Regions from separate parts of the Clostridium sp. CM041 genome, predicted to be linked through region 1. Evidence: predicted binding sites of a transcription regulator. Region 1 holds the regulator's gene; each other region holds the start of a gene.
The links. The regulator LexA, encoded in region 1, represses DNA repair genes until DNA is damaged. The targets are predictions, from matches to a motif close to CNAACANNTGTTNG.

Region 1 (11,044 bases):
TGGCTGGCTAGTAACAGTAAGAATGATAACATCAGGTGTACTATTGCTCTTATTCGCAAGTATTAAAACTAATGGACAACATAAGGTTTGGTCTGTATGGAAAGACTCTTCTAAACGATTACATTTGATTATATTCGGGATAATTGGGATGCTCGGAGTACAATATACTTATTTTATGTCCATCAAATCAGGTAACGCTGCGACAGCCACTTTGTTGCAATATTTAGCTCCGATATTTATAGTAGCATATTTGGCAATACGATTAAAAAAAGTCCCAAGCCCAAAAGAATTTATTTCAGTTGGTTTAGCTATTTTGGGAACATTTCTTCTTGTGACTAACGGCACGGTTGATAGGCTTACTATTTCGTTACCTGCCATCGCTTGGGGAGTTGGGTCAGCAATTGCCCTTGCCTTTTATACATTATATCCACATAGTTTGCTTAAGGAGTGGGGGGCTGTGATTGTTGTAGGTTGGGGTATGCTTATAGGCGGAGTTGGGCTGAGTTTCATAAACCCGCCATGGAATATACAAGGTCAAAATTGGTCTTTGCTTTCTAGTTTATTTGTTGGATTTGTGGTTTTATTCGGTACACTAATTGCCTTTTATTTGTACATAGCTAGTTTACAATATATTGCACCTACTGAAGCTAGCTTATTGGCAAGTGCAGAACCTTTATCCGCTACACTTGCTTCTATATTTTGGTTGCATGTTCCTTTTGGATTGTTTGAAGTAATCGGAGGAATGTGTATTATATCTACAGTAGCAATTTTAACTTTAGGGTCTAACACTAATAAAAAACCCTTATAAGAAAAAGAAAAAACCAATTATAAAAGGTTATGTTTTAAAAAACAAAAATATTGTATAATGTTGTATAGAATGATCGTTAAGAAATTTTTAGTGGCAACTTTTTATTGTGAGAGGGGTATAAAAATGATAAGAGAAGCAGTAGAAAATGATTTGATTGATATTTTAGAAATTTGTAATGATGCAATATTAAATACAACAGCTGTCTATGATTATAAAGTTCACACAATTGATGACAGAAAACAATGGTATGAAAAAAAGAAGAAAGAGGGGTATCCAATATTAGTAGTTGAAGAAAATAATAAGGTTATCGGATTTGCTACATTTGGGCCATTCAGAGCATGGCCTGCATATAAATATACTATTGAACACTCTATTTATGTTAATGGTAACTGTAGAAACAAAGGCATAGGAACACTACTAGCTAAAGAACTAATAAGATTTTCCAATGAAAGAGGATTTGCAACCATGGTGGCGGCAATTGATGAATCAAATGAAAAAAGTATCAAATTGCACGAAAAATTGGGGTTCGAGTATTCAGGTAAGATAAATAAAGCTGGATTTAAATTTGGTAAGTGGCTCAATCTTGTTTTTTATCAATTAGAGCTTAAAGGCCCTGAAAACCCAATAGATGGTTAGTGTGTAAGTTTTATAATAATTATAGAATACATAGAATGGCTGAAAATTTCATCAATCTAATAAATAATCAAAAATACCCCATAATATTTTGAGGCCACTGAAAAAAGCACTCTTTTTTCAGTAAAGTTTTTGTCTTAAACAGAAAAAGCATGAAATACCCATATTTTTGGATATTTCATGCTTTTCAACTTGATTATTCTCTTTAGATTCACTGTAAAGATTACTATAGTTAATCATTAATTCGTCATAAACAAATGAAAAGTCAACAAGGTCATTAATTTGCTTTAAAATGTTATGTTTCTGAATAATTAACGAATATAAGCTATGGTATGTATTTATTTCTATTTCCAATTGTCCTTTTAGCATAATAGTTTAACCCCTTTTATTTTATTCTACTATACTAATTCGACATATCGTTTAAAATTCCTTTTTGTTTTTTAATCTTTTATATAAAAAAATCGCCATAATTAATTTGATGACGATTTTTCATATAGTTTTACAGTGGCCTCATAATTTACGGAGTATTTTTCTATTAATATTACACTATTTAAGACAATATTAATAGAAAATAGGAGCTAATTTTTTTTATTTCTCGCTATGAAAACAATAATATTCACAGCAGATAATCCTACTAAAATGTATATTGCTCTAGCAAGGAAGGGAACAAATCCAAAGATAAGACTAACTAAGTTAACATTTAACAATCCTAAAAGTCCCCAATTTAAAGCACCAATCAATACAAACACGAATGAAAGTTTGTCGATAATACTAAGCTTATACATAATTACCCCCAGACTAATATAATTATTCTATTTGTATAAATTATATTATAAATATAATATTTTAGAACTGTTTAATAATTTCTTTAAAGCGTATATAATGTTATGGTATATAAATTTATATACTAAAAAATAATTTGGAAAGTACAAATTAAGTATACGAACATTTTCATTACTTTTAGCACTATTGTATGTTATAATATGAATGAAACTTGTTTTATATTTAAAATTGTACGTATGGAGGCAGAATATGAGAAATTCTTATAATACACCATTAAATAGTAGATATGCATCAAAAGAGATGAGTTATTTATTTTCAGATGATATGAAGTTTAGAACATGGAGAAAGCTTTGGGTTGCACTAGCTGAAGGTGAAAGGATATTAGGAATCAATATTACAGAATCTCAAATTGAAGAGCTTAAATCCTATGTAGATAATGTGAATTACGAAGTGGCTGAAAATAAAGAAAAAGAAATACGACATGACGTAATGAGCCATGTATATGCATATGGGGTTCAATGTCCTAATGCGAAGGGTATTATTCATTTAGGGGCTACTAGCTGCTATGTAGGCGATAATACAGACTTAATAGTCATGAAAAAGGCTTTACTATTAATTAAGAAAAAATTAATTAATGTAATTAGTAAATCTTCAGAATTTGCATTAAAGTATAAAGATGTTCCTACACTAGGTTTTACCCATTTACAGCCAGCTCAATTAACTACTGTAGGTAAAAGGGCAACCCTATGGATTCAAGAATTAATAATGGATCTAGAAAATTTAGACTTTGTAATAGATAGAATAAAGTTACTAGGGGTTAAAGGAACAACTGGAACCCAAGCGAGCTTTATGAATCTATTCGAAAATGATGAGAAAAAAGTAAAAGACTTAGATAAATATGTAGCGAATAAAATGGGCTTTGAAGATACATATCCCGTTACTGGTCAAACTTATTCTAGAAAAGTAGACTCTATAGTATTAAATACTTTATCAGAAATAGCTCAAAGTGCATATAAATTCAGTAATGATTTAAGGATACTTCAAAGCATGAAAGAAGTGGAAGAGCCTTTTGAAAAAAATCAAATTGGATCCTCTGCAATGGCATACAAAAGAAACCCTATGCGTTCTGAGCGAATTAGCTCTTTATCAAGATATATTATAGTGAATTCATTAAATCCTGCTATAACAGCTGCAACACAATGGTTTGAAAGAACATTAGATGATTCAGCTAATAAGAGAATATCCGTAGCTGAAGCTTTCTTAGCACTTGATGGAGTATTAAATTTGTATATGAATATAGCTGGAAATATGGTAGTATATGAAAAAGTAATTACTGCTCATGTAAACCACGAGCTTCCATTTATGGCTACAGAAAATATCCTTATGGAAGCTGTTAAAAGGGGCGGGGACAGACAAGAACTTCATGAGAACATTAGAGTTCATTCTATGGCTGCAGCAAAACGCGTTAAAGAAGAAGGCTTAAATAATGATCTTATAGAAAGAATAATAAATGATGATAGTTTTAGGATGTCAAAAGAAGAGATATTTGCTGTAATTGACCCGATTAAATTTGTAGGTAGAGCTCCAAGTCAAGTAATAGAATTTATAGATGAATATGTAAAACCAATAATCGAGGCCAATAAAGATGCATTAGGAGTAGAAACTTCTATAAACGTATAATCCTTAGTATTGGATAGAAATTATACTATAAAAAGCTATCAGTGATGCAAACAAAACTGATAGCTTTTTTAGTTTAACGACATTTTAGAAGGAAAGTCTCCCAATTCTATAAGTAAGAGTTACATAACCTAACAAATAGAAAATTTCAGTGGTAGTATAAATCTCCTTTTGAAGTCGGTAATATTGTAGCTCCACAGGCCATGATTTCACTATAACTTTCGAAGAATAAAATTCAAATTGCATGTGGAAATAATAAAAATAATAAAAACATTTGTTTATTTTTATTATTTTAGAAAAATCAGGATTTTGCTCCCCCTCTTGTAGTATAATAATGTCGTGAAATGTAAGTTTCACGACATTATAATGATTTTTGGAGGTACTTATGAAATCGAATATAAATACTATTTATAACAATGAACTCCCACCGTTTCTAAATGATTATCTGAATTATTTATCTACTATTAAAGGATGTTCTAGTTCTACTGTTGTTGCTTATACTGCTGATTTATCATTGCTATTAAAGTTCTTAAAAATATACAAAGGTCTAGTCTCTTCAGAAAATGCTCTGCCTCTTGAGAACATTATAATTAGTGACCTAACTTTAGATACATTAAAAACTCTTACATTGCAGGATTTATATGCCTATATCTCCTATCTTGGGAAATATAGGGCTAATGGTAACTACGCTAAAGCAAGAAAAATTGCATCTATAAAGTCCCTATTCAAGTATTTAACCACTAAGGCTAAAGTGCTAACTATAGACCCGACAATAGATTTAGAGTCACCAAAACTTGGTAAAAGAAGTCCTGTTTTTTTAACATTAAGTGAAAGTAAGGCACTACTAGACGCTACAAGCTCTAGAGATAAGCATTCTATTCGCGACCATAGTATTATTACATTATTCTTAAATTGTGGTATCAGGCTGTCAGAACTTTGTAGTATAAACATATCCGATTTTAAAGATGATACATTATCTATTATTGGGAAAGGAAATAAAGAACGAACCATTTATTTGAATAAAGCTTCATTGAAATCAATTTATAAATATTTGCCTATTAGAAATATGAACATAGATAAAATTCATTCTGAAGATAAGGATGCCCTTTTTATAAGTGGTAAATATGGAAGAATTAATAAACGCACTGTGGAGAGAATTGTAAAAAAATATATAGGTAATGCTGGACTTAATAAAGATAAGTATACTCCTCATAAATTAAGGCATACATCTGCTACTCTTATGTATAAATATGGAAATGTAGACATTAGAAGTCTACAAGAAATATTAGGCCATGAAAATATATCTACCACCCAAATATATACTCATGTAGATAATGATAAATTAAGAAATGCGGTTAAGTCAAATCCACTTTCTGATGAATAAAAAAAAGTATATATTACGCGTATTGCAATACGGTTAATGCATTATGCGTAATATATACTTTCTAATACTTATATTTTTTTTAGTCTTATAAGTCCAGGAAATTCTTCTTGAAGTAATCCTGAGTTATCATCTTCATTTTCAAGTAGCTCTTTTGCCCCGTCTATGTCATCTATAAATTCCCAAACCTCATTGTTTTCAGGTATGAACTCATCTTTATGTAGTTTTAAAAATTCATCGCTGGCTACCACTGAGTCATAATCTTCAAGTTTTGGTAGTTCATCATTTTCATTTTCATCATTATCTACTTCTTCCGCTAAATTAATTTCAGACCTGTCACAAATATTTTCGTCTACCTCTTCTACCCCTTCAATCTCATTATCCTCAAAAACTTCATCAATTTTTATAGCTTTTACATCGTAACCTTCCATTTCTAAGCATTTACCGCAATTATTACATTTCTTATTTGAATTTAATTCACAGACTTCACATTCTCCACAACTATTACAAATTTTCTTATTATTAAATATACAATTTTTAGACATACAACACTCCAATCTATTTATTTCAAATACTTTCATAATAGACTATTATAGCAAATATATTTTCAATAATCAAACACTAACACCCCTTAATAATGACTTATGTATTCATACATAATAATATATAATTTTTTATTTTTATTAATAACTATAAAACAGAACGTAAGTTTGATGTTATTACATTTATATGGTATAATTATACTATGAATGGGAGGCGTTTACATGTTAACTGAAAAAAAAGATAAGCAAAGTGAAATATATAACTTTATAAAGAAACAGGTACAACTAAAAGGATATCCACCTTCAGTCAGAGAAATATGTGATGGCGTAGGATTAAGATCTACTTCGACTGTTCATGGGCATTTAGCAAGACTAGAAAAAAAAGGATTTATCCGTAGAGACCCTACCAAGCCTCGTGCAATTGAATTAATAAAGGATTCTGTCATAAGAAAAGAACTTATAGATATACCTATTATAGGGAAAATCACTGCTGGCAAACCAATACTCGCAGTTGAAAATGTTGAAGATACATTTACACTTCCTTTAAATTTCACTAAAACCAATAATGAACTATTTATGCTTAAAGTTTCTGGTAGCAGCATGATTGAAGCAGGAATATTGGATAAAGACCTTGCTATAATTGAGAAAATCAATACCGCTAAAAATGGCGATATAGTTGTAGCTCTTATTGATAATGAAGCAACTATTAAAAGATTTTTCAAGGAAAAAGATCATATAAGGCTTCAGCCTGAAAATTCAACTATGTCCCCTATCATAGTTGATGACTGTGTAATTTTAGGTGTACTTGTTGGTATTTACAGAAAGTATTAAATATCCACCTTTAAAGATTTTATGTAACAAAAAAGTCCTGCAATGAATATATCAATTGCAGGATTTTTTTATTCTATTATTAAGTCATAAATATTTACTTTCTAGTTCAAATAACTCTTGAAAGTGCTATTAGTATTCCAATTTTAGCATGATCAAACGTTAATCCACCCTGTAAATATGCTATATAAGGCTCTCTTATTGGAGCGTCTGCAGATAATTCTATAGATGCTCCCTGAATAAATGCACCTGCTGCCATTATAACCTTATCTTCATATCCTGGCATGTCCCACGGTTCACATTGAACAAAAGAATCAATGGGAGACCCCTCTTGTATACCCCTACAGAAATTAATTAACTTTTCCTTATCATTAAATTTAATTGCTTGAATTATATCACTTCTTTTATCAGTATACTTAGGAAGAACTTCAAAACCTGCAAGTTCCATAATTCTTGCACAGAAAATAGCGCCCTTCAATGCTTCCATAGCTATATGTGGTGCTATGAATAGTCCTTGATATAAAGAACGCATAACTCCAAACGTAGAACCACATTCCCCTCCTATTCCAGGAGTTGTTAGTCTGTAAGAAGCTTGTCGTACATATTCTTCTTTACCTGCAATATATCCACCTGTAGGTGCAATTCCACCACCAATATTTTTTATGAGGGATCCAGCAACTATATCTGCTCCTACATCTGTAGGCTCCGTAACATCAATAAATTCACCATAACAATTATCTACAAAACAAATAACCTTTGGATTTATAGCTTTTGCAGCGCTTATAATATCATCTATTTCAGAAATTAATAATGCTTTTCTCCAGCCATATCCAGTAGATCTTTGAATATGAATTAGCTTTATTGACTTATCTTCAATCAGTGTCTTTTTCATTAAATCAATATCAACTTTAGAGTTATCGTTTAATTCTAATTGTTTATATTTTACACCATAATCTTTTAATGAGCCTATATCCTCCTTAGCATTTATACCTATTATATTAAGAAGTGTATCATAAGGTGTTCCGCATACCGATATCATGGTATCATTAGGTCTTAAATTACCAAATAAGGACGCTCCAATTGCATGTGTTCCATTTACGAAATGCGGCCGAACGAGTGCACTCTCACAATTGAAAATTCTTGCATATACTTTATCTAATGAATCTCTCCCAATATCGCCATAACCGTATCCAGATGAATTTGTAAAATGGCATTCGCTAATTCGTTCATCTTGTAGTGCGGTCAAAACCTTAAGTTGATTAAACTCTCTTATTTCATCAAGAATTTTAAACTCATCTTGTACATCTTGTATTGCTATATCATAGAGTTTTAGCGTTTTTGAACTTATTTTATACTTCTTTTGAAGGTATACTTTTGTTATGTCTATCATGATTCCAGGTCCCCTTTTTATTATGTATATATTATGTGTTTTAAACTTTAACTACCGTAATAATAGTAACATAAATAATACCGATGTAGAATAGTTTTATTTATATATCAATCATATTAGTATGTATTTAATTGTCTCTTTCTTTACTATTACAGCACCGCAGGTGATGATTTAACTTTTTCAATAATCTCTTCAACAGTTTCCTCTAATTCTTTTCCAACTTTTTTATACTCAATTTCAAATTTTTCATTTTGATTTTTCATAAAATACATTAACGCATAATAAGTAGGCTTAAATTTATCCTTTAGCTTAAATTCAGCTTCATTAAACATTTTAAATAAGGAATTGTATTGTTTTTTAGCCATTAGAAAAATTAAATATTCATTAATAGATTTATTATATTTATCTGTATTATTAGCTGATCTTAAAAATAAGCGAGCTTTTTCTAAGGATTCTTCTATTCGATCATTAGAAAGTAAGGTTTCAGATAAAACATAAATGGTATTAAAATCATTTTCATTTTTTTCATTTTTTTCATTTTTTTCACTTTTGTTAATTAGGTCCTCTTTATTGCACCAGCTTTCAAAAAAACCCACAAGCCATTTCACCTGCTGTTTTTCTTTTTCTCCCCCAAACCTCATCATATACCATATGTTAAAAAATCGTTCTTTTATTTTGTACATATAATTTTTCTTATTTACAGGTGTTTTATTTATTACTCCGTTTTTTTCTAATTGATTTAACTGAGCGGATACTTCTTTACTTTGCATTCTTATTTTATCTGCTATTTCTTTTGTGGTTATGGCATCAAAGCGTAAAGCTATAACATCAACAATTTCCTGTTGCACTGGAGATAACCTATCCATTGTATGTTTATAAAGAGGTGTTACTCTATCTAGTAATGTATCTAATTGTTTAAATACGGGTCCGTTGTCAACATTTAAAATATCGAAAAGTAATGCCATGATTCTTGGCACCCCACCTGTTAACCGCCTTAAAGCTTCTATTTTCCCACTGTTACTTTTAAGTATCTCATTTATACCCTTCTTATTAAAAATTCCACCTAACTTTTCAAAAAATTCCACAGTTTCTTCTGAATTTAATCCTTCTAATTTTATCAGATTAAAGAAGTTATAGAAGGGATTACTATAATCAAAAGTAAATTCTAAAACTTCTGAAGATGCTCCTATAATTCGAATTTCAGCAGAGGTTAATAGAATTTCTCTAAGTTTTTGCTGCTCATAGATTTTAAACTTCTTTAGAATACCGAAAGTATCATCTATTAATAGTATTAATTTTTTATTTTTTTCTTTAAGTTTTTGCTCAAGTATTTTAAAGCATATATCTTCGTAGTCTTCTACCTCTGCATATTTATCCATTTCATCATAAAGCCCTACAAACTCATCATTTTCCATTTCAAGATTCGCAGCCGTTACCTCCCAAAGTTTAAACAGTCTCCGTATACTGTATTGCTCCTCAGGAAATATAACAGGGATAAACTTTGCTTTTAGCTGCTTATCTCCTTTTATTTCAAAGTATATTCTTTTTAATAAAGTTGTTTTACCATATCCTCTTTGACCTTCTATGATATAATGCTGCTCTGGATATTTCATGTCAGAATTTTTTATATCTTTAAAAATCTTTTGAAATTCTTTTTTCCTTATTACAAATCTATCAACTAATTCTTGATGCGATAAATTATTGGGATTATAAAAACTTAAAGTACTAGTTTGCATTTTTTTTACACCACCACATTCTTAATATAGGAGAGGTAAATGTATATAATTTTTCCTCCTCATCATTATTTATATATCCATCATCAATAATAGTATTTAAGAGATCTTTATATGTTTCGCAAAGATTATATTTTACAGCTAAATCATATATTTCGTTATAAGTTATCTTCTTAGCTTCTGTTATAGCTATTATGTTTAATACTTCTATAATAAACTTATAGTCATTATTTTTGTACACCTTAAGCCTCTCATGCCAACTGCTAAATTTATTATTTTCCTCTATCATCCGTTTAATTGCTATATCAACCGATTTATTATATATAGAGCATATTTGATCTTCATCATAAATATCCTGAATTTTATCCATAGCAAGTTGAATATAAAAAGGAATCAACCACTTAATTTCATGTAGCATATGATTTATAGTAGCGGTATCCATTGTGAAATCAAGCCCTTTAAGTAGTTCATTTATAAGACTTTTCCCCTCTGATTCACTTAGTGGAGTGACTTTTAAAATATCTAGATCATTTATAAACTTTGAAGAGTCCATTCGTCTTGCAATACCCTCGAGGCTTATGGACCCTGTATATATGAATTGAAATTTATTATTTATATCACTATTTTGTCTTAATGCTCTATTACTTTGAAGAAGATGAACTGCATATGTAGTGCCTTCATTTTGTTGAATATTTTCTATCGTTTGAGCAAATTCATCTATCATTATAATTAATTTGTGCCCTTCTAAATCAATAGATCTCATAATTTCTATAAACTTTTCATAATAATTAAGTTCAATAGTCTTAGTAAACTTAACAGTGTCTATGCCTACTTCGTCAATACTTTTAAAAATGGTTTTAGCTAAATCTTTAATTGAATTTATTACTTTGTCTCTTTTCTTTATTGAATCGCAATTTAAAATGGCCTTTACAATTTCCTTATAATACTTATTTTCGTTGTAAACAGACTCCGTAATTACATAGATTATATAATATTTATCCCTTGGGTTATCTTCTATATACCTCATTAAAGATGTTTTCCCAACCCTTCTTGGAGCTGAAATTATAATACTACTAGCTGAATCGATTTTTCTCCATAATTTATTTATTAAAATAGGTCTTTTAAAAAAATTTTCACCTCGTGCAGCTTGCCCTGTTGTAATTTTCATAATTAGCACCTCCGCAATTACTTATATTTACAATTATATCTAACAAAAAATATTTTGTCAAGCATTCTAACAAAATATTTTTTGTCAAAGTCAAACCCCTT
Region 2 (11,044 bases), 1.3 Mb from region 1:
ACCATTCCAGGGTGCCCAAGCCCAAAACCCATTCCGAAAAGACCACCGGAAGCTATAGAAATTAAAGATTGTACCACCTGATGGCCTTCATTGTTACCATATTTCCATGGGTCATCCCAGATCATAACCCTTACACGAACATGTCCAAAAAGTTTATAGCTTATAAATCCGCCTACAATAAAAAGTCCTAAACATACTAGAACATATTTAAAATTTGAAGTAGCAATATATAACATGGTTACTGAAATAGCAAAAAATAAAAGTGCTGATCCTAAATCCGTTTGCTTTACCATGAAACCAAGGGATATCATAACTACAATTCCAGGCTCAATTAAGCCCTTAATTTTCATAAGCTCTGACTTTCCCTTAAGATTTTCTCCATAATTCTGTAATGATGCTGCTAAATATGCTACCAAAGATAATTTAGCAAATTCTGATGGTTGAAAAGTAAATCCACCAATAGATATCCAATTTTTAGCTCCATAAACTTCTTTTCCAAATATACTTCCCAATGACATTAGTATAATAGTGCATATCAAATAAAAATATTTGTACTTTCCAAACTTAGATAAGCTAGGGAAAAGTACTACTATTAAAATGAATATGGCAATTCCAACTGCATAAAAAATAAGTTGTTTAAGTGCAAGAGATGAGTCTAACCTATATAACATGGCCATGCCTATAACCGCTAAAACATTTGAAAACAGTAAAATATATTTGTCACCATCCGGGAAAAATCTTCTTATTATAAAATGAGAATACGCAAACATCAAGCATATTATTGCGCTCATTATTATTGCGCCTTTATCAAATCCATCTTTACCAATAAGAAACATATTAATAAATAAAACTATGCATAGAAGATAAGTATACCTTAGAAGCTTCCGCTCTTCCTTTATCTTTTCCATACTATCACCTCCCTCGCACTCATAATTTACCCTATAACTTTAAAAACTGAAGTCCCTATTTTAATTTCATCGCCCTTTTTTATAATTACCTTGTCCGTTACTTTTTTGTTGTTTTTAAGGGTTCCATTAGTACTTCTCAAATCTTGCAAAATATAATCTGTATTTTTAAGATATATTCTTGCATGCTGAGATGACACGTATTTGTCCCCCAAAATTAAAAGATTATCTCCCTTTCTGCCTATGGTAAGCACATCGTTTAGAGGAATAACCGCACCAATTCTCAAATTAAAATTTTCTCCTCTTTCTATAACCTCAAGCCCCATAGTTTTCTTAATAATTGGTTTCTTCTTTGCACCACCTTTTATGTCCTTATACATTATTCTCAAAGCAAATATTATTATAATGTAAATAATCGCTATAATTGCATATCTCAAAAACAAGCTTATATTAGCCATAACTCACTTTCTCCTCTTTAAATCATAATCAAAGACTAGCATTAAATCATCCCTGCGGAGCCGCACATCTTAGCAGAAGATAAATTGACGACTTCAGAAGGAGATTTACCCCTTTGTAGACCTCTTGAGCGGATAACAATTATTAATCGTTATCCCCCCACTTATAGAAGTTGGGGAGTTCCTTCTGAAGTTTCGTTAAATTAGTATGCTAGCTTAATATGAATTATAACATTTTTTTAAGATATTGTCCTGTATATGAATTCACATTTAAGGATATTTCTTTTGGGGTACCACTACATAAAATGCTACCTCCCTTATCTCCACCCTCCGGACCTAAGTCTATAACATAGTCCGCGCACTTTATAACATCTAAATTATGCTCAATTACGACTACTGTATTTCCTGAATCTACAAGTCTTTGAAGTATTTTAATAAGTTTACTAACATCATCAATATGAAGTCCTGTAGTAGGCTCATCTAAAATATAAAAGGTCTTGCCAGTGCTTCTCTTAGATAATTCAGAAGCAAGTTTAATTCTTTGAGCCTCGCCACCAGACAATTGTGTTGATGGTTGACCTAGCCTTACATATCCGAGTCCAACATCCATCAGTGTTTTAAACTTACTAGAAATTCTAGGAATATTTTCAAAGAACTTTACAGCTTCCTCAACAGTCATATTTAAAATTTCATCAATATTTTTCCCTTTATACTTAACCTCTAAAGTTTCTCTATTATATCTTTTTCCTTTGCAAACCTCACAAGGCACATACACATCGGATAAAAATTGCATTTCTATTTTAATTATTCCATCGCCCTTGCAAGCCTCACATCTTCCGCCCTTTACATTAAAGCTAAATCTACCTGGCTTATAACCCCGCATCTTAGCTTCTGGACTCATTGAGAAAACATCTCGAATGATATCAAATACTCCTGTATATGTAGCTGGATTAGATCTTGGAGTACGCCCTATAGGACCTTGGTCAATATTTATGATTTTATCTATATTCTCATATCCTAAAATATCTTTATGTAGCCCAGGATTTTTCTTAGATTTATTCACCTTTTTATTAAGACCTTTGTATAGAATTTCATTAACTAGAGTACTCTTTCCAGAACCTGAAACACCAGTGACTGCAGTGAATACACCTAGGGGAAAGTCCACGCTAACATTTTTAAGATTATTTTGCCTTGCATTAAGTATTTTTATACTATTTCCATTAGATACTCTCGTCACCTTCGGAACATCTATCTTCTTTTTACCACTTAAATATTGACCTGTAATTGACCTTTCACAGTTTTTTATATCCTCAATTGATCCAGTAGCCACAATTTCTCCACCATGTTCGCCAGCTGCTGGCCCAACATCTACAATAAAATCTGCTGCCTTCATGGTATCTTCATCATGCTCCACCACAATTAATGTGTTACCTATATCTCTTAAATGCTTTAACGTCTTTATAAGTTTATCATTATCCCTTTGATGAAGACCAATACTAGGTTCATCTAAAATATATAAAACTCCCATTAGGCTTGATCCTATCTGAGTCGCTAGCCTTATTCTCTGCGCTTCTCCACCAGACAATGTACCTGCCGCCCTAGCTAAATTCAAATAATCAAGTCCTACATCCTTTAAAAAATTAAGTCTATCATTTATTTCCTTAAAAATTTGATTAGATATAATCTTATTTTTCTCTGATAATTTGATATCTTTTAAAAATATAACTTCATCTACAATAGACAATTGACAAAACTCGCTTATATTCTTATCCCCAACAGTTACGGCTAGTGCCTCTGGGCTTAGCCTTGCTCCCTTGCACTTAGGGCATGCATTATCACCCATATATTGTTCAATTTCTCTTTTTATATAATCTGACGAGGTTTCAAAATATCGTCTTTTTAAATTATTTATAATTCCTTCATAAGAATGATTAAAAGTACCTGATCTAAACTCCTTAACATACTCCACCTTAACTTTCTCTCCATTAGTTCCGTACAGTAATATTTTAAGAATTTCTGGTTCATAGTCTTCTATAGGTGTATCTAAGCTAAACTTGTATTTTTCACTTATTGCCCGAAGCACCGAAAAAGTCCAGGAATCCTCCTTAAGACTACCTTCTCCAAAAGACAAAATGGCGCCACCTTTAATACTCTTACTTTTATCTGGTATTATTAAATCCTCTTCAATTTCCATAAGAGTACCAAGGCCGTCGCAAGTGTCGCACTTCCCATATGGAGAATTAAACGAAAACATCCTCGGAGCCAATTCTCCAAGGCTAATGCCGCAATCAATGCAGGCAAAATGCTCACTAAAAAGAATATCTTCACCACCAGAAATGCTAGCAATTGCAGTCCCTTCTGCTAGTTTTAATGCACTCTCTAAAGATTCAGAAAGCCTCCCTCGAACTTCTTCTTTTACAGAAATTCTGTCTATTACTATCTCTATATTATGTTTTTTAGTCTTTGCGAGCTTTATTTCCTCTTCCAGAAGCTCTACAGTAGTACCATCTATCCTAGCGCGAACGAAACCATTTTTTTTAATATTTTCTATTAACTTGACATGTTCACCTTTTTTTCCCCTTATCACAGGAGATAAAATTGAAATCTTAGTTTTCTCTGGCATATCCATTATTCTATCCACCATCTGGTCTACAGTTTGCTGAGAAATCTCCTTACCACATTTAGGACAATGAGGCGTTCCTACTTTAGCATAAAGAAGTCTCAAATAATCATAAATTTCAGTTACAGTGCCCACTGTGGAACGTGGATTTCTGTTAGTAGTTTTCTGATCTATAGAAATAGCAGGAGATAACCCCTCTATGTACTCAACATCCGGCTTATCCATATTACCTAAAAACTGCCTTGCATATGCAGATAATGACTCCACATACCTTCTTTGCCCCTCTGCATATAATGTATCAAAAGCAAGTGAAGATTTACCAGACCCTGAAAGTCCAGTAAACACTACAAATTTATCTCTCGGTATCTCCAAATCAACATTTTTTAAATTGTGAACCTTAGCACCCTTTATAAAAATTTTATCCCTCATATTTTCCTCCTCTGTTACAACACAATTATATATTTTTAATCTGCTTTTTGAGTTTATAAATTATATCGCGAAGCTGCGCCGCTCTTTCAAAATGTAAATCCTTAGCTGCTTGCTTCATCTCATTTTCATACTTATCCATTAACTTTTTAGTTTCATCGTAATTCGCATCCATTGCAGCTTCAAGGGTTTCATATACCTCTTTATCTTCCGCAACTGTTATAGATCCGATTACTTCCCTAATATCTTTTACAATAGTGGTTGGCACTATATCATGCTCTTCATTATATTCCATCTGAATTGCTCTACGCCTTGTAGTTTCATCCATAGCCTTTTTCATAGACTTTGTAATTTTGTCTGCATACATTATTACCTTGCTCTCTGAATTTCTTGCAGCTCTTCCTATTGTTTGAATTAATGAGGTTTCAGAACGTAAAAACCCTTCTTTATCTGCATCGAGTATTGCAACAAGAGCTACTTCTGGAATATCTAATCCTTCTCTCAAAAGATTTATACCTACTAGCACATCAAAAGTACCTAGCCTAAGATCTTGGATAATTTTCATTCTTTCTATGGTATCAATATCTGAATGTAAATATGTAATTTTCATATTCATTTCTTTAAAGTATTTAGTCAAATCTTCTGACATTTTTTTTGTAAGGGTCGTAACTAAAATCCTAAAGCCTCTTTTTATTGTTTCCTGAATACTCGCATATAAATCATCTATTTGCCCCTTAACAGGTCTTATAACTATTTCAGGATCCAATAACCCCGTAGGTCTTATTACTTGTTCTGCCACATTCTCACTATGCTCTGCTTCATAAACGTTTGGAGTTGCACTTACAAAAATCGTTTCATTCATTGTACCCTCAAACTCCTGAAAAGTTAGCGGTCTATTATCATAGGCTGACTTAAGTCTAAATCCATATTCAATTAAATTAGTCTTTCTTGATTTATCCCCACCAAACATAGCTCTAACCTGCGGAAGAGTTACATGGCTCTCATCTATAAACATTAAGAAATCCTTAGGGAAATAATGCATCAATGTTTGAGGTGCTGTTCCAGCAGCCCTACCATCTAAAATTCTAGAATAGTTCTCTATACCAGTACAGTAACCAACCTCTCTCATCATTTCAATATCATAGTTTGTTCTTTGCTTAAGTCTTTGTGCCTCTAAAGCTTTATCCTCTGAAGTAAGCTCCTTCAACCTCTCCTCAAGCTCCTGCTCTATTTGAGCTATGCCAAGTTCTAATTTATCCTTGGATGTAGCAAAATGGGAAGCGGGGAAAATAGATACATGTTTTAGGGTTCCAATAATCTCTCCTGTAAGAGAATCAAATGATCTAATCCTTTCTATCTCATCTCCAAAAAACTCTACCCTAATTCCTTCACTTGACGACGAAGCAGGGAATATATCTATAGTGTCACCTCTCACTCTAAAGGTTCCGCGAATAAAATTAATATCATTTCTTTCATACTGTATATCTACTAAATGTCTTATTACTTCATTTCTATCCTTTTCCATGCCAACCCTTAATGACACTGTAAGTTTTTTATACTCCTCGGGGTTACCAAGTCCATATATACATGAAACCGAAGCCACCACAATAACATCGTTACGCTCTAGTAATGCCGATGTAGCTGAATGTCTTAATTTATCAATATCATCGTTAACAGATGAATCTTTTTCTATAAATGTATCCGTCTGTGCAATATAAGCCTCAGGCTGATAATAATCATAATATGAAACAAAATACTCAACACAGTTATCAGGAAAAAATTCTCTAAACTCTGAGCAAAGCTGTGCTGCTAAGATCTTATTATGAGCAAGCACCAATGTAGGCTTTTGAACCCTTTCAACAATATTAGCCATGGTAAAGGTCTTTCCTGACCCCGTTACTCCTTTAAGAGTTTGAAACTTTTTACCTTCTTCAATTCCACGCACAAGGCTATCAATTGCCCGTGGTTGATCTCCAGTAGGTTCAAACTTTGAATGTAACTTAAACTCATGCATAAAATCACCGCCTTGTATTCCTTTTTCTGAACATTTGTTCGTTACCTCCATTTTAACTATAAATTTTTCATATGTCAATATATCCTATACTAATTCACAAAAACTATTCAACTACTATAAATTAAAAAAATCTAAAGATTATAATTAACACCATTCATAGTTCTTCCAACAATACTTCTTGCTAATTTACCATTAAAAATTTTCATTAGTTGCATTTTATTCTAAATTATAAATATAGATACTATATATATATATAATCACCTATTTGCATATAGACAAAATTAACAATTAATATTAGTTGATTCTCATTAAATAATAATATACTGCATAAAAAAAATATTTTAAATGGAGGAATTGTTGTGAGTATTATGAATTCTGTAGAAAAAGGTGTAAAATCTAAAATCATGGAGACTTTAATTAATTATCTAGAAAAGAACCCAGAAAGAAATGTTGACAAAATTTTTGATACTATAAAAAAACTAATAAAAGATGAGTCTCAACTAAAACAAATAGATTTTGTCTATAGTTATTACAAGAGTAACCCACCAACACATGAATATATACAAAATATATTAACTAATACAGACACAAAGTGTCTTAAGAAATTGGTTACTAATTTCTTTGCAAATGCAAATTGGTATGCTGGTGCAAAACGCAGCAAATTTTTAACTGATGAAGATACAAAAATACCATTTGTTTTGCTAATAAGTCCATCTATGAGATGTCCTTTGCACTGCGTTGGATGCTATGCATCTAATTATAGTAAGGATACTGATATTCCACCTGTAGAAGTAGAGAGATTAATTAAAGAAGCAAGAGATTTGGGGATATACTGGATAATAATACTTGGGGGTGAACCTTTCTATAATGACTATCTGCTCGATATATATGAAAAATTTGATGACATGATGTTCTCCCCGTTTACTAGTGGCATTCTTATAACTGACGAAATTGCCAATAGGATACAAAAATGTTCAAATGTATTCCCAATGCTCTCGATTGAAGGCTTTGAAGAAGATACAGAAGCAAGAAGAGGAAAGGGTACATTCGCAAAAGTTATACATGCTATGGATATGCTTAAAGAAAGAGGAGTTTTATTCGGAGTTTCAACATGTGTTACAAGAACTAACATAGATGATGTATTATCTGACAAATTTACTGATATGCTAATTGAAAAAGGTTCTAAATTAAGTTGGTATTTCTTGTTTATGCCGGTAAGTTCACATCCACAGTTTGGTATGATGCTTACACCAGAGCAGAGAATAAGACTTGGAAGAAGAACTAATGAAATAAGAACAACAAAACCATATTTTACAATTGATTTCTTTAATGATGCTCCACTAGTAGGGGGATGTATAGCCGGCAAATACTTCTTTCATATCAATTCGAAAGAGGATGCAGAACCATGTATATTTGCACATTTCTCAACAGTTAATTTAAAGGGAAGACCATTAATTGACGCTTTTAGGGATCCTTTCTTTAAAGAATTAAGACATAGACAGCCCTATAACAAAAATATGTTAAGGCCATGTATGATGATAGATAATACCAATGTAATAAGAGATGTATGTCAAAAGGTTGGCGCTAAACCAACTGATGCTGCTGGAGATGTTATGCTTAATTACAAAGAATTCCATGAAAATATTGACAAGGTTGCAAATGCTTTTACACCTTATGCCGATAAAGAGTGGAAGGAAACTTTTAATGAAAAAGGAAATGATGAATTATCAAAAGGTTAATAGTGTAGTCCGTATGAACTTTCTCCTGCGTGATTCCAAATAAGAGGTTGAAACGTGAAATTCCATTAAGTAATTCTAATCTTTTCGAATATAAAATTCCCTGGCGCTCACATTCGGCGTCCTGTCTCAGGTTCGCTAGCCTGACTTCCTGTCAGGCTCACGAGAATTTTATATTGGAAAAGAAGAATTTCTAAATGGAATTTCAATGTTTCTGCTTCTCTTATTTGGAGTCACTTCCGGAGAAAGTTCATACTATTATGCATATCTATATCCACATTGTTTTTCTCAAGCTGTTTCATATATAATAAAAAAGAGAAAAGTATATATTATTTATTAATACAGTATAAGTAATATATACTTTTTCGCACAAAAATATTTGTTATAAGCCTGGTAGGTTGGGATTATCTTGTGAAGGAATTTAACGACATTTCAGCTCCGCAGGAGATGAGTTAATACAAAATTTATAGAAAATACACAAAACAAACAAAATAGACATTATATTGACACCTCGTTGACACCCTCAATTGCTATGATTAAAAGATAGAATCGATAAAAATAAATTAATGAGGAGATATTAAAATGAAAATTATATCTATAAAAAACAAAATTCTATCTGGCTCACTAACAGTTGGAATACTTTTATCATCTGCCAGTACAGCTTTCGCAGCGACTTCTAACCCATTAAACATTGATAGAAAAGCTTCTTTAACAACTGAATGTAAAAAAATAGATACTAAAATAAAACAGGGTTTAGGCGCAAATGTTGAAAACCTTGTAACTGCTAATACTATAACTCAAACTGATGCCAATAAAATTAAAGCTGTACTAAATAGATCTGAAGGTTCCGAAAAAACTAAAGCTATTACTACTCAAGGAAGTAAACTATATATGGATAGTAACAAGATAACTCATATAAATCCTCTAACATCACTTGTAAGTAATGGGACTATAACTCAAGCTCAAGCCGATAAAATTATACTGAAGCAATTACACCTATACCACACTAGGGTGTTACATAGTTTACTTTAAAAATCCACTCAATATGAACTTTCTCCTGCGTGACTCCAAATAAGAGGTTGAAACGTGAAATTCCATTAAGGAATTCTAATCTTTTCGAATATAAAATTCCCTGGCGCTCACATTCGGCATCCTGCCTCAGGTTCGCTAGCCTGACTTCCTGTCAGACTCACGAGAATTTTACATTGGAAAAGAAGAATTTCTAAATGAAATTTCAATGTTTCTGCTTCTCTTATTTGGAATCACCTCCGGAGAAAGTTCATACTATTATGCATATCTATATCCACAGGTTGGATGAAATCCAAGGGCAGAAAAAAAAGTTATCCACATTATTTACCACAAGTTGTTTCCTATATAATAGAAAAGGAGCTTGCCAAGGGTATTTAATATTTAAACAAATATACTATATTCATACATTAAATACAATATAAAGTTGAAGAGGTGACTGTTTTGGATGTTGACATTAAACTAGATTCAAATTTCAAAATTCCTAAACTTATAATTTATACAAGTGAAATTACAAGCCAAAAATCTATAAAGGAGATAACTTTAAGTTACCTCCTTTATAGATTTTATTATTCTGCTTTTACAGTAATCCTGACTAGAACCCTCATTTGCCTTTAAGATTAAAATCTAAAACTTTTGACAACGAATTTATGTCTCCTTTAAATGGGAAATAAAGTACTTTGGTTTCATTTTCAAAAACCATAAAAAATGGCGTGTCATTTTCGGGTATAATTATATAAACTTCATTTATAAGTGCGTTTAAACATTTTCTTTGTACCTTGACAACGGGGTCAAGCGGAATTTTAATTGCATAACCATCATCTGTAAGAGGATCACTTTTAGCATAGATATTATCAACATTCTTTATAGAGCTTGCAACCATATTATGAATTTCTGGATTTAACTGGACTACTTTCACCACCTTTTCTTGCTTTGGATCAAAAATTTCAACATATTTTAATCCTTCAGCACGAACCACTGTTGAATTAAACAACATAATAAAGAAGAACATAACTGACAGTATTTTTTTAATCATAAACATCACCCATTTATTAATGTTCCCATAATGAATTGTAGTTATGTTACAGGGATTTATTTAATAAAAAATTTTTAAAATTTATTTATCTAAAATCACCGCTTTTGAATATTTAAGAAACCCCTCATCCATATTTAAAACTATCATTCCTGTTTCATTCAAATATTCAACATATGACCTAAGCATTCTTACTATTGTTGTATATCTATATTTGCTTTTTACATTAATATTAAAGCTTATAATAACAGCATTTAGGATATCCTCCATTGTCATAGTACCATCTATGACATTATATATTCTTAATGCTCTATCCTTATAAAAACTTATATTGTCAGCTATAAGTCCTGTAATATCATCAAATATACCTTTGTGTGCCACTACATATTTGCTATATTTTAGATCATAAAGTTTTAATTTACTTAACAAATCCACACTCAGTATATAAGCGTAAGGCATTTTAGCCCCCCTCATGACTTCATAGCTTATGAGTGAATCTCCCAAATACGCAACATCATCAGGAGTAGTAATGCATATATGTGCAGGACTGTGCCCTGGTGTATGAATAATTTTAAATTTAACACCACACACAGTTACGCTATCTTGGTTATCCAAAATCATAATATCTGTTTCACAAACCATATCTCCAAAATGCTCTAGAACATCGGATAATGTTTGGCTACTGTAATAGAGCTTTAGATTAACCGTTGAACTGCAAATAAGAGCTTCATAGGATGGCATAGCAATAATACAGTTATATTTTTCCTTCAAATATGCATTATTTCCTACATGGTCTATATGAGCATGACTGCAAATTATGGCGACTACC
Region 3 (11,044 bases), 540 kb from region 1:
TCTCTTGAGTCTTTATTTTTTTGTTACTCTTCGGTCATTTCATTATACAACTTACCATAAACCTACCTAACTGCCCAGGTGCCCTTCTATTTATCTCTCTCCTTAATGATTAAAATAACATATTAATCACAATTCATAATATGAGAAACTAATAAAATATATAATGTGTACAGGCTATATTATTTCAGTAATTGATAGTCTGACATCTAAATTTTAAATAATATCCACCTACAAGTACCCATCTCATACTTTAGCTCATATAACTTTTCAGCTCCGTCAATTACACTCTGACACTTATAAATAATCATAATATTACCTGCCAATTTCTCAACTCACCTTTCTTAAAACATTTGCTTCTATAACTTTGTTACATTTTTTCTAATTTACAAATCTATAAAATTAACACATTCTTTAATAGCCTGCTTTCTAATTACAAAAAATAATCCAACTTGGATTAAAACTACTAATAAGGATAATCCACAAGCAAATAAAAATGATATATTGGGGAACGCCCAAGCATTAGTATCCATCATTGACTTAAATATAAATAAAGTGATAATAGTTCCTAGTGTTACTGGAATGAAGTATATTAAAGCAACTTGCTTTGATATAATTGACTTTATCTTAGTTTTTCTTACTCCAAGGAATGTAATATTTTTATATACTAACTTATCCTGCCACATTGTATTTAATATCTTAAGACCAATTGTCATAATTGCTGAAACAATTGCGATTATAGAAATATATAGAGTAAGCAATAGATAAACAGCAAAATCAGATATGCTACTATTAACGTTGTGATATCTTGAATATGGAATAAATGACCACAATCTATTTGCCTCAAAACCATTTTCCTTATACACCTTATATTCATAATTTACTGGTTCGTTTGGTCTTTGTGCTCTTATTCTATCAAATATAACCCCGGTGCTATAGTTTGGACACCATTTCCCTCCGCTAGCATTAACTATTGAATCAAATAATGCATTACTAAAACCACCTGTTTCCTTCCAATTTGGTGTATTGAATACATAAGTTGTAAATATATACTCTTTTTGCATTTCGCTTCGCAGCTTATTAAACAAAGCTGTATCTATAACGTAAAAACTTTTTCGTTCAAATTGCGTATCTTGATTCATAATCTTATCAATAAATTTTATTCCTTTATTATTAAGAGTGAATTCTTTCTTGGTAGTAGGATTTAGTAGTGTTATAGGCCCAATAGATTGTGATCTATATTTACTTGAATCACTGTTTTCGTCAGCAGATATAATATTAATATAAGACCCTGGCTCAATATCAAAATCTTTGCCAGTAAGGTTACATACTGTTTCTTCACTTACAAAATTGATAGGGCCCCATTCATTATATTTTTTAAAGAACTCACCTAAAATGACCGTATCAAACTTCTTGAAATCCTTAAGTCTAACATTATTATCTTTTGCTAATTTTCTTATATCACTTTCATTAAAATCTCCTTGTTGGAATCCTACTTTAACCATATAATCATAGGGATCAACATAGATTGTACTTAAAATACCCGATATCATTGGAACAGAAGTAAAAGCAACACCGAAAATTCCAACTCCAATTAGAATAGTCGAGACAAATAATGGTAAAGTATATTGTTTTCTCTTTGATTTTATCAAATTAAAAAACACAATGTTTTTGTAATAATAGCTAGGACTAATTTTTTTAAACAAAACACCTATGGATGTAATCTGTACTATGAATAAATACAATCCAACTAAAGATGCTATTAAAAAATATAGCTTAGTGCTTAAAGTAAATAGAATTATCCCTGCAGGTATCATTACTATACCAACTAAACCCAAAACGAAACTATCACCTTTATTATCATCGACCTGTTCTTCAGCCTTAAGTATCTTTATTATGTCTATCTTTTTGATATACCTTGAAGTTAGTACTCTAGTAATAATCATGCATAAAATTGAAAATAAAATTGCAATAGCCATTCCAGTCCATCCAATAGAAAAAGCTGTTTCTTCTGTTTTTAGAAAGAAGGTTAAAACAGTCCAGCTTAGCCATGAAATTAATATTGAAAAGAGTAATCCCAATAATGTAGCTGTTAGGAAAATTATATTCAGCTCTTTTATAACAATTTTGCATACATTTTTACGTCTGATTCCAAGAGAAATGAAAACACCTATTTCCCTTGACTTATATCTTATAAATAACGAATAAGCATATATTACAAATACAAATGTTCCTATTACTGTAAATGCAAACATGCTTAACGTAATTTGTTGCGTCGAACCATCATCCGTGAGTACTTTGGTAACTGTTGGACTAAATTGGAGAATTCCATATCCTCCAATCATTGCAACTGCAAATATGATTGATGAAATAAACAAAGCGTATTGCTTTATGTTATTTTTAAATAATTTTTTAGCAATAGTGTTAAGCGTCATAAGTCTCACCATTTATTCCTTTCATAAAATTTAAAATATCATTTAAAAATTCTCTAGGAGGTGTGTTTCTAACTAGTTCTTTGACAATTTGTCCATCCTTTAGTGCCACTACTCTATCTGAATGAGATGCTGCAAAAGCATCATGAGTAACCATAAATATTGTTGCTCCTAGATTTTTGTTTGCATCTATAAAAGTTTCTATTACTGCTGAACTTGACTTAGAATCCAAGTTTCCTGTTGGTTCATCTGCCAAAAGAACTAAGGGCTTATTCGCAAGTGCCCTCGCTATTGCAACTCTTTGTTTTTCTCCACCTGATATTTCGTTAGGATATTTATTTTTTATCGTTTCTATTGTGAAATTTTCCATAAGATCTTCTGTTCTTTTCATCATTTCCTTCATATCCTTACTGGCAATAATTTGGGGCAGAAATATGTTTTCAATTACTGTAAGTCCATTAATCAGCATATAATCCTGAAATACAAATCCTAATTTATTCTGTCTCACATCTGCAAGCCTATCCTCATTAATATTTAAAATATTTACTCCATCCAAAAGAATTTGACCCGATTCTGCATGTATAAATCCTGATATACAATTAAGTAGTGTGGTTTTACCACTACCAGACGGCCCCATAACAGCCACAAATTCGCCTTCATTAACTTTCAAATCAATATCCCTAAGAGCAATATATTCACCCCCCTTTGATACATAAGTCTTCTTTAAACTCTTTACTTCTAACATTTTTTCTCCTCCTCATTCTATATTATAAGGAAATATTAGCATGTTAATATGCGAAGTTCAATCTCATAAATTGAGGTGTTGTAACGCTTGGTAGTTATTTTGTAACGTTTGGTAATGTTTGTGGAAATCTCATAATTAACGCTGTATAAATTGTAAAATACTACTGTTAAATCATGTTATAATATTATTAGAGTAAATTTAGAAAGATTTTCTTAAAAGATTGGAGGAACAACATTTATGTTACAAATCGCTATATGTGAAGACGAATTTAAACAAAGGAATATGCTAAAAAATATTCTGGCAGGCCAGATTAAAGAAAACAACCTTGATGCTAAAATAAACGATTATGAAAGCGGAGAACAGCTTATAAATACCATAAAAAACAATTCATATAAATTTGATATAATATTTTTAGATATTCAAATGAAAAAGATATCAGGAATAGATACTGCCAAAATAATCAGAAAAACAAATAAAATTGCTATAATTATTTTTGTAACAGGACTTATGGAATATGTATTCGAAGGCTATAACGTCAGAGCCTTCAATTATATACTAAAACCTTTTAAAATTGACAAAATAGCTAAGGTATTTAAAGAAGCTCTCGATAGTTTGGATATGATAAATAGTGATGTGTATATAATAAATTTTAAAGATAAAACTCATAAAATTAACTTTTTGGATATTGTGTATTTTTTTAGTGATAAGAGGATTATTAGACTAATCTGTAAGCAGGGGGAATATGAATTTTATTCAAAGCTTGATGATGTAGAAAAAGATCTTATTAATAGAAATTTTATACGCTGTCACCAAAGATATTTAATAAACTTAACTAATATAAATAGCATTGAGCAAAATCATGCTATTACTACAATTGGATACAACGTTCCAATAAGTAGAAACAGATATAAAAAAACTTTAATAACGTTTGCAAAACAAATACTGAGGTAGGGTGCTTTATGAAGATAATTGCAGTTATTATTCCAATCATTATTTTAATTATTATTTCGTTTATAGAAACAATTATTTTATTTAAATTACTTAATGCATTTTTAACGAAAAGAGACTCGAAAATGTTTTCTGCATTAAATTTTTTTGCCTTATTTGTGATGTGTATGATACCTATTATGTCAGGAGATATCGAAAATATTATATATTCATTTGTTATCTACTTGATTATAGGATTAATCTTTTATAAAGACGTAAAAATAAAAAGGATTTGTGCCGTGTCCATGGTTTCAACTATCTCTGTAAGTGTGAAAATGTTGGCTGCTAGAATAGCTTCTTTTTTCCCAATCTACAAATATAGATTTAATGACATAATTGAATCTTCTTTAAGAGTTCTGATTTTTATTTTAATATATTTTGCTCTTTATAAGGTTGTATTATGGGCTAAAGAAATTTTATCTAGCAAAATATGGGCACTCATATGTATTATGTCTTTAGCTACCTTCATCTCCATTGTTTTTAGCATTGTTCCTTTTATATTTAAAGTAACCACCTTTTACAACCTCATTGTCATTACGATAATGACTTTATATATTTTTGGCATTATTGCTACGTTTTATGTTATTAAAGAAATTGCTTTAGGTTCCGAAGCTGACTCCTTAAATAAACAATTAGTAATGCAGATGGAACATTATATGGATATAGAAGAAAATCAGAATATCACAAAGAAAATATTGCATGATATGAAAAATCACTTAGGGGTTATAAACTCATTTTTGTATGAGGGTAACATTGAAGATGCAAGGCATTACTTAGGCAATGTGACAGAAAGTATAAGCTCTATGTCAATTCATACATTTTGTGAGAATAAAGTAGTAAATTCAATTTTGAATAACAAACACAAAAAGCTTATTGATTTAGGTATAAATGTTAACATAAATATTTATGTTCCTGAGCAATTAAATATTTCTCAACCAGATTTATGTAGCATATTCTCTAATACTATTGATAACGCAATAGATGCATGTTCAAAAATACAAGATAAAAACTCCAGATTTATAAATATTAAGTCAAATACAGATAAAGGATATTTTGTTTATGAGGTTGAAAACTCAAAGATAAATCAGATAAAAGTAAATGGCCTGAGATTTATCACTAATAAAAAAAATAACCTAATACATGGATATGGCGTGGATATCATTAGAACTGTGGTATCTAAATATAGCGGGGATATTGATACAGAATATACAGATAATACTTTTAAAATAACACTTTTTATAAAGGTGTAAAGATTTTTACTAATATTTAAATAACCATCTGTTGTTGTGTGAATTCTTGCACAAAATGCCTTTGCCAAGAGCTATAGCTTACAATGTGCCTAGCATGACTTATTACATTGAAAGTATTATATCTACCTTGGTTTTAACAAAATAGCAATTTCAATAAACTTTATGGCTATTAGTTAGCGTTCGTCTGTAGTATACTCTAAATTAACTAATAAAAGAGCAAAATTTTTGCTCTCAATTTTAAAATATAAGTAAATTGCAAACTAGAAATGCCGTAAATTTTATGTCTATAGTAATTAGTTATATTCATTCACATTTTATAGATCATCCATTTACAACTTCTAACTTCAAATTTAAGTTCATATATTTTTTCTATACCTGCTATAATACTTTGACACCTAAATACTAACATTTCATTTCCAGCCAATTTTTCCTTATCCCTGGTTATGACCCTGTCTACTTTCACTACAGAATTGGAGTCATCTAGATTTTCGAATCTAAATTTCAAAGGATGAATAATACCCTTTTTATCAAACCAACAAATCATTTCGATAGGTTTTGCGATTATTTTCATAATAAATTACACCACCATTATATATTTAGTTTTCTCCATATATAAACCAATATTGTACAAAACTATTAATTGCTAAATTCCTTACCATTTCTATAGGTAATGCTAAAACCTTCATTTATTATAAACCTCCTCAAAGTATTGCGCTCATTAATGGATAATCTTCCTCACCATCTGCCATTCCACCACACATACTATTTAGTCCTGAATGAAGAAAACAAGACCGAACTACAGCTTTTGGCCCATATTTTAATCTTATTTTATCAACGGTATCATTTATCTTTTTATCTTTTTCATAATCAAAACTATCTAGTAACGAACACTGATAAAACTCATTACTACAAAAGTCTGTGATATGTATCCCCAAGTGTCTTATTGGATTACCTTTCCAAACATTATCAAATAAATAGCATGCTATTTCATATATTTTGCGAGTAGAGTCAGTTGCTACAGCTACTTTCTTTTGACGAGAATAAAATATTAAGTCGCTACCCCTAACGCTTATACTTATCACAGTACAACAATTGTGTGAATCTCTTAAACGCATGGAAACTGTTTCACATAAGGATAGTAATACTTTATGAGCCGTGTCTTTATCTTCCACATCAAAAGCTATTGTTGTAGAATTGCCTATACCCTTCACTTTAATATAATTGCTCTTGCGGACTTCTGAAAATTCGATGCCATTGGCATAATTCCAAATAACTTGACCGTGACTCTTAAATTTATTCTTTAAAATATCTAAATTATAATTTGCTAATTCCCCAATAGTATTAATATTTAAATTGTGCAATTTAGGTGCTGTCGCTCTACCTACCATAAATAAATCTTCAACAGGTAATGGCCACATTTTATCTTTTATTTCATTTTGGAAAAGTGTGTGAATTCTATCTGGCTTCTTAAAATCTGTTGCTACCTTTGCAAGCAGTTTGTTATTTGATATCCCTATGTTCACTGTAAACCCAAGCTCATTCTTTATCCTCTCTTTTATAGTTTCAGCGAGTTTCAAATAGTCAGGATATAAATGTTCCATATTAGAAAAATCTAAAAAACTTTCATCAACTGAAAAACGCTGAATAATTGGAGTGTATTCTAAAAATATTTGATGCATAGCCTCGCTACATTTCATATATAATGAATATCTTGGAGGTACAATTATTATTCCAGGACACTTAGCCCTTGCACTATATAACGTCTCTCCTGTGTGAATATCAAATTTTTTAGCAGGCATTGATTTAGTTAAAACAATTCCATGCCTGCTTTCTTCATCTCCGCCTACTACAGATGGTACTGTTCTAAGATCTAACTGCTCACCTTGTTGAAGTCTATACGCAGCTTCCCATGATAGATAGGCACTATTTGCGTCAATATGAAATATTAATTTACTCATAGCATAAATCATCTTCCTTTTTATTAATCTTAATTTACTCATGTTAGAACATCAGTTCGTTATATTTATTATATACTACTTGCTTACTTTTTAAAAGCAAATTTGGGGTAGCATACGCAAAAATATTATTTCGTAGTTAATGAAAATTTCAGATTATTTTTATAATCTCAAGTTTTAAATTCTTATGTAGCCATTTAATATTTGGTTAAAATCATACATTCTTTTTTATATCCAATTTACGGCAATAATAGTATAATTAAATAATTGTATTTGTCGCAACAGTCAATTATTGTGAAGTAAACATTATTTATATAATGCGTGGATAAATCCGAATTGTTGGGAGAGATGTACATGAATATTTTAGTAAGTGCCTGTGTAATAGGCCAAAACTGCAAATATAATGGCGGAAATAATTTGAATAGAAGTGTAGTTGAATTTATACAAAGACATACTGTGATTGAAATATGTCCTGAACTGCTGACAGGTATGAAATGCCCAAGGGCATGTGCTGAGATAGTAAATGGCATTGTAATGTCTGAGAATGGTGAGAACGTAGATGCAGAATATCGCAAAGGGGTAGCCCTTGCAATGGAGAAAATTAAGGGACAAAAGATAGATTTAGCAATATTACAGTCAAGAAGTCCTACTTGTGGTGTAAATACTATCTATGATGGGTCTTTTAGTGGTACTTTAATTGAGGGGCATGGTTTATTTACTGAAGCCATCATTGAAAAAGGTATTAGGGTAGTAGACTCCAATAACTTTTAAGTTTACTCAATTCGTAAGTTACTACTTATCGAAATGAAACAGGTTATGAGCACAACCTTAGCTAACAATTTGTTTTTATTCATTTAATATTCCCCTATTGGATATGTTGCATTCGCATTATAACATACATAAATTAAAAATTATGCCGAAATATGAAGTTTAATATTTGTGACAGCTTGGATAACCGAATGGTATAATATTCCTATGAGTTGCGCCAGATTAGTAAAAAATGACGAATTAATTATAGAATATTTTATTCATATAGAAAGAAAAGGAGAAAAATTAAATGGAGTTAAGTACAGAACGTTTAAAAATTATACCTTTGACACTTCATCAGTTTAAATTATTGCTTGATGGAATTGATAAAATGGAGAAGGAGTTAAAATTAAGTGCTTCAAATGAATGTTTAGATGGAGATACTCAAGAAGCCATGGAGGGATTATATCAAGAAGCTGTAAAAAATAGAGATATATATTGTTGGTACACAAATTGGCAGATTATTTTAAAATCAGAAAATAAGGCTATTGGTAGTGCTTGTTTTATGAAATGTCCAGATGAAAATGGTGAGGTTGAAATAGGATATGGTATCAATAGTACCTATCAAAATAATGGATATATGACCGAGGCCGCACAGTCTATTTGTGAATGGGCTATTTGTCAACATGATGTTTCTATTATCATTGCAGAAACAGAAAAAGACAATATTGCTTCACACAGGGTTTTGCAAAAATGTGGAATGGAAAAATTTAAGGAAACAGACGAGGAAATTTGGTGGCGCATGAAAATTGCTGAATAATTTAATCTTTAGTCAACATACTATATGTTCTTCTTAAATTACGTCATAACCGAATGTACGATTTTAACTAAAACTTTACATTTTAAAAATTGCATAAAGCATTGATATATAAAGGCTTGTAGCTTAACTAAAGCCTTTTTTATTATTGTACATTTGAATGTACTGAAGCTAAATAATTTCCATTTTTTATATTTTTGAATGAACTTATTTTTAACTTTAAAATTATAATTGAACAACAAACCCTTTCGTATATCCATCTATATCAGAATCAATAAAGATTTTCCCGCCGTGCTTTTCTACTATTTTTTTCGTTATGGCTAATCCTAGTCCACTCCCTTCTTTGCTGTTTCTGGATTCATCCCCGCAAATAAATGGATTAAAAATAGCTTTCTTCATCTCATCGTCAATATTTTCTCCGTTATCTGCCACTATAATTTTAATCCCATCGTCTTCTTCCAAACGAATAGCCACTTTACTTCCCGGTTTATTATGTCGATATGCATTTATAATTAAATTAGAAATTGCTCTAGAAAACTCCACATTGTCTAAATTTAGTTTTATAGGTTTTTCCGGTATTTCTATATTTATTTCGATGCCCTTTCCCTCAAATTCATTATAATAAAGTGCTATTGTCTCTCTAATAAGTCTTCCTACATCCAGTTCTTGCAGGTTCATTTCAAAATCCAGCCCATCAAGTTTCGCGTATTGAAACATTAAATCTAATAATTCATTTACCCTTTTGGATTTTCCATAAATCGAATTCAAGAGTTCCTTTTTTTCTGTTTCATCAACCACTTCATCATATAATGCTTTTGAAAACCCCATGATGGTTGTAATAGGTGTCTTTAAATCATGAGCTATACTGGCAAATAACATATTCCTCTCTTGATTATACCGTATGTTTTCTTCTTTAATTTTCTTACTAATCAGATGAACAAATAGAATGACACCAATAACAAGAACTAAAATAATTGCAATAAAGTATAAAATTAATGCTAATCCCATTATATGTTCATCCGTTATATTAGCAGCTACAGTATTAAATACGCTTTCGATTATAGAGTTCAAAAACGCCATTGCCACTGTAAGTGCAATGAATATATAAGTTAAATATTTTTTCAATGTTTTCATATTATTTCTCCAATCTATATCCTAAACCACGAATTGTTTTAATTTCTTCTTCACCAACCTTATTTCGGAGCTTACTGATACATACCCGTATGGTGTTATCATCAACTACATATACTTCCCCCCAACCACATTCGAAAAGTTGTTCTTTGGTAAACACTCTTCCCGGAGACTCCATAAACAATTTTAGCAGCCTGTATTCTACGCAGGTCAGATCGATTTGTGCTTCTCCCTTGAATAATATGCATTGATTTGTATCTAAAATTAAATCTCTAACTTTGATTTCTGAGGTATGTTCCTTCTTAATCTGATTTAAGCTATAAAAACGCCTTAAATTTGCCTTTACCCTAGCGGTCACTTCCATAGGATCGAAAGGCTTTGTAATATAGTCATCTGCGCCAAGCCCTAAACCAAATATTTTATCGGCTATTTCAACTTTTGCTGATAAAATCATAATTGGAATATTGTTTGTTTTTCTAATTTTTTTAATCAATTCAAATCCATTCATTTTAGGCATCATAATATCTACAATAGCTAAATCTATTTCATATTCATTTAGTAAATCCATAGCTGTCATTCCGTCATAGGCCTCATATATTTTAATGTCATCTTTTTCAAGATATAAACGCAAAAGTTTTATAATATCTTTTTCATCATCTGCAATTAAAATTTTATACATTATGGAGCCTCCTTAAATTGTATTCATTACATTTAATAATACCATTCTTCTGTCCCCAGTTGAAAGATTATTTTTCCTTTTTAATCCAAAAACTACTGAAATAACAAATGTAATCACAAAATAAAAATCTACTTCAATTCTTCTTTTCTAAATTTAATATATGCTACAAAAATACTTGCAAAAATTGTAACTACAGATACAACTACGGTTCTCAAAATATCACTTCCGCTTAATTCACCAAAAATTAAGAATGACTGCCCCATTGAGGTATACTGCAATACTTTCATAACTTGTGGATTTAAAA

Region 2: uvrB (excinuclease ABC subunit UvrB) is a predicted target of LexA. The motif match lies at 6,448-6,461, and genes of this name have one in related genera.
Region 3: ACWJJT_RS05490 (DNA polymerase Y family protein) is a predicted target of LexA. The motif match lies at 7,415-7,428, and genes of this name have one in related genera.

Annotation. Positions count from the first base shown of each region.
Region 1 is NZ_CM143648.1:600,405-611,448, forward strand. Features, by position in the region: gene ACWJJT_RS02935 (EamA family transporter) at 1-808, shown strand, start outside; gene ACWJJT_RS02940 (GNAT family N-acetyltransferase) at 932-1,444, shown strand; partial or broken gene ACWJJT_RS02945 (IS5/IS1182 family transposase) at 1,670-1,810, opposite strand; gene ACWJJT_RS02950 (DUF378 domain-containing protein) at 2,020-2,226, opposite strand; gene purB (adenylosuccinate lyase) at 2,474-3,904, shown strand; gene ACWJJT_RS02960 (tyrosine recombinase XerC) at 4,287-5,285, shown strand; gene ACWJJT_RS02965 (hypothetical protein) at 5,354-5,827, opposite strand; gene lexA (transcriptional repressor LexA) at 6,047-6,655, shown strand; gene ACWJJT_RS02975 (methionine gamma-lyase family protein) at 6,762-8,042, opposite strand; gene ACWJJT_RS02980 (ATP-binding protein) at 8,192-9,778, opposite strand; gene ACWJJT_RS02985 (ATP-binding protein) at 9,768-10,943, opposite strand.
Region 2 is NZ_CM143648.1:2,930,836-2,941,879, reverse strand. Features, by position in the region: gene ACWJJT_RS13900 (FtsW/RodA/SpoVE family cell cycle protein) at 1-908, opposite strand, end outside; gene ACWJJT_RS13895 (FHA domain-containing protein) at 935-1,363, opposite strand; gene uvrA (excinuclease ABC subunit UvrA) at 1,587-4,409, opposite strand; gene uvrB (excinuclease ABC subunit UvrB) at 4,435-6,420, opposite strand; gene ACWJJT_RS13880 (radical SAM protein) at 6,780-8,159, shown strand; gene ACWJJT_RS13875 (hypothetical protein) at 8,739-9,188, shown strand; gene ACWJJT_RS13870 (hypothetical protein) at 9,787-10,218, opposite strand; gene ACWJJT_RS13865 (MBL fold metallo-hydrolase) at 10,300-11,044, opposite strand, start outside.
Region 3 is NZ_CM143648.1:1,140,242-1,151,285, forward strand. Features, by position in the region: gene ACWJJT_RS05465 (FtsX-like permease family protein) at 384-2,444, opposite strand; gene ACWJJT_RS05470 (ABC transporter ATP-binding protein) at 2,422-3,174, opposite strand; gene ACWJJT_RS05475 (LytR/AlgR family response regulator transcription factor) at 3,412-4,125, shown strand; gene ACWJJT_RS05480 (sensor histidine kinase) at 4,134-5,411, shown strand; gene ACWJJT_RS05485 (hypothetical protein) at 5,719-5,982, opposite strand; gene ACWJJT_RS05490 (DNA polymerase Y family protein) at 6,113-7,369, opposite strand; gene ACWJJT_RS05495 (2-thiouracil desulfurase family protein) at 7,721-8,137, shown strand; gene ACWJJT_RS05500 (GNAT family N-acetyltransferase) at 8,424-8,933, shown strand; gene ACWJJT_RS05505 (sensor histidine kinase) at 9,156-10,064, opposite strand; gene ACWJJT_RS05510 (response regulator transcription factor) at 10,066-10,740, opposite strand; gene ACWJJT_RS05515 (hypothetical protein) at 10,869-11,044, opposite strand, start outside.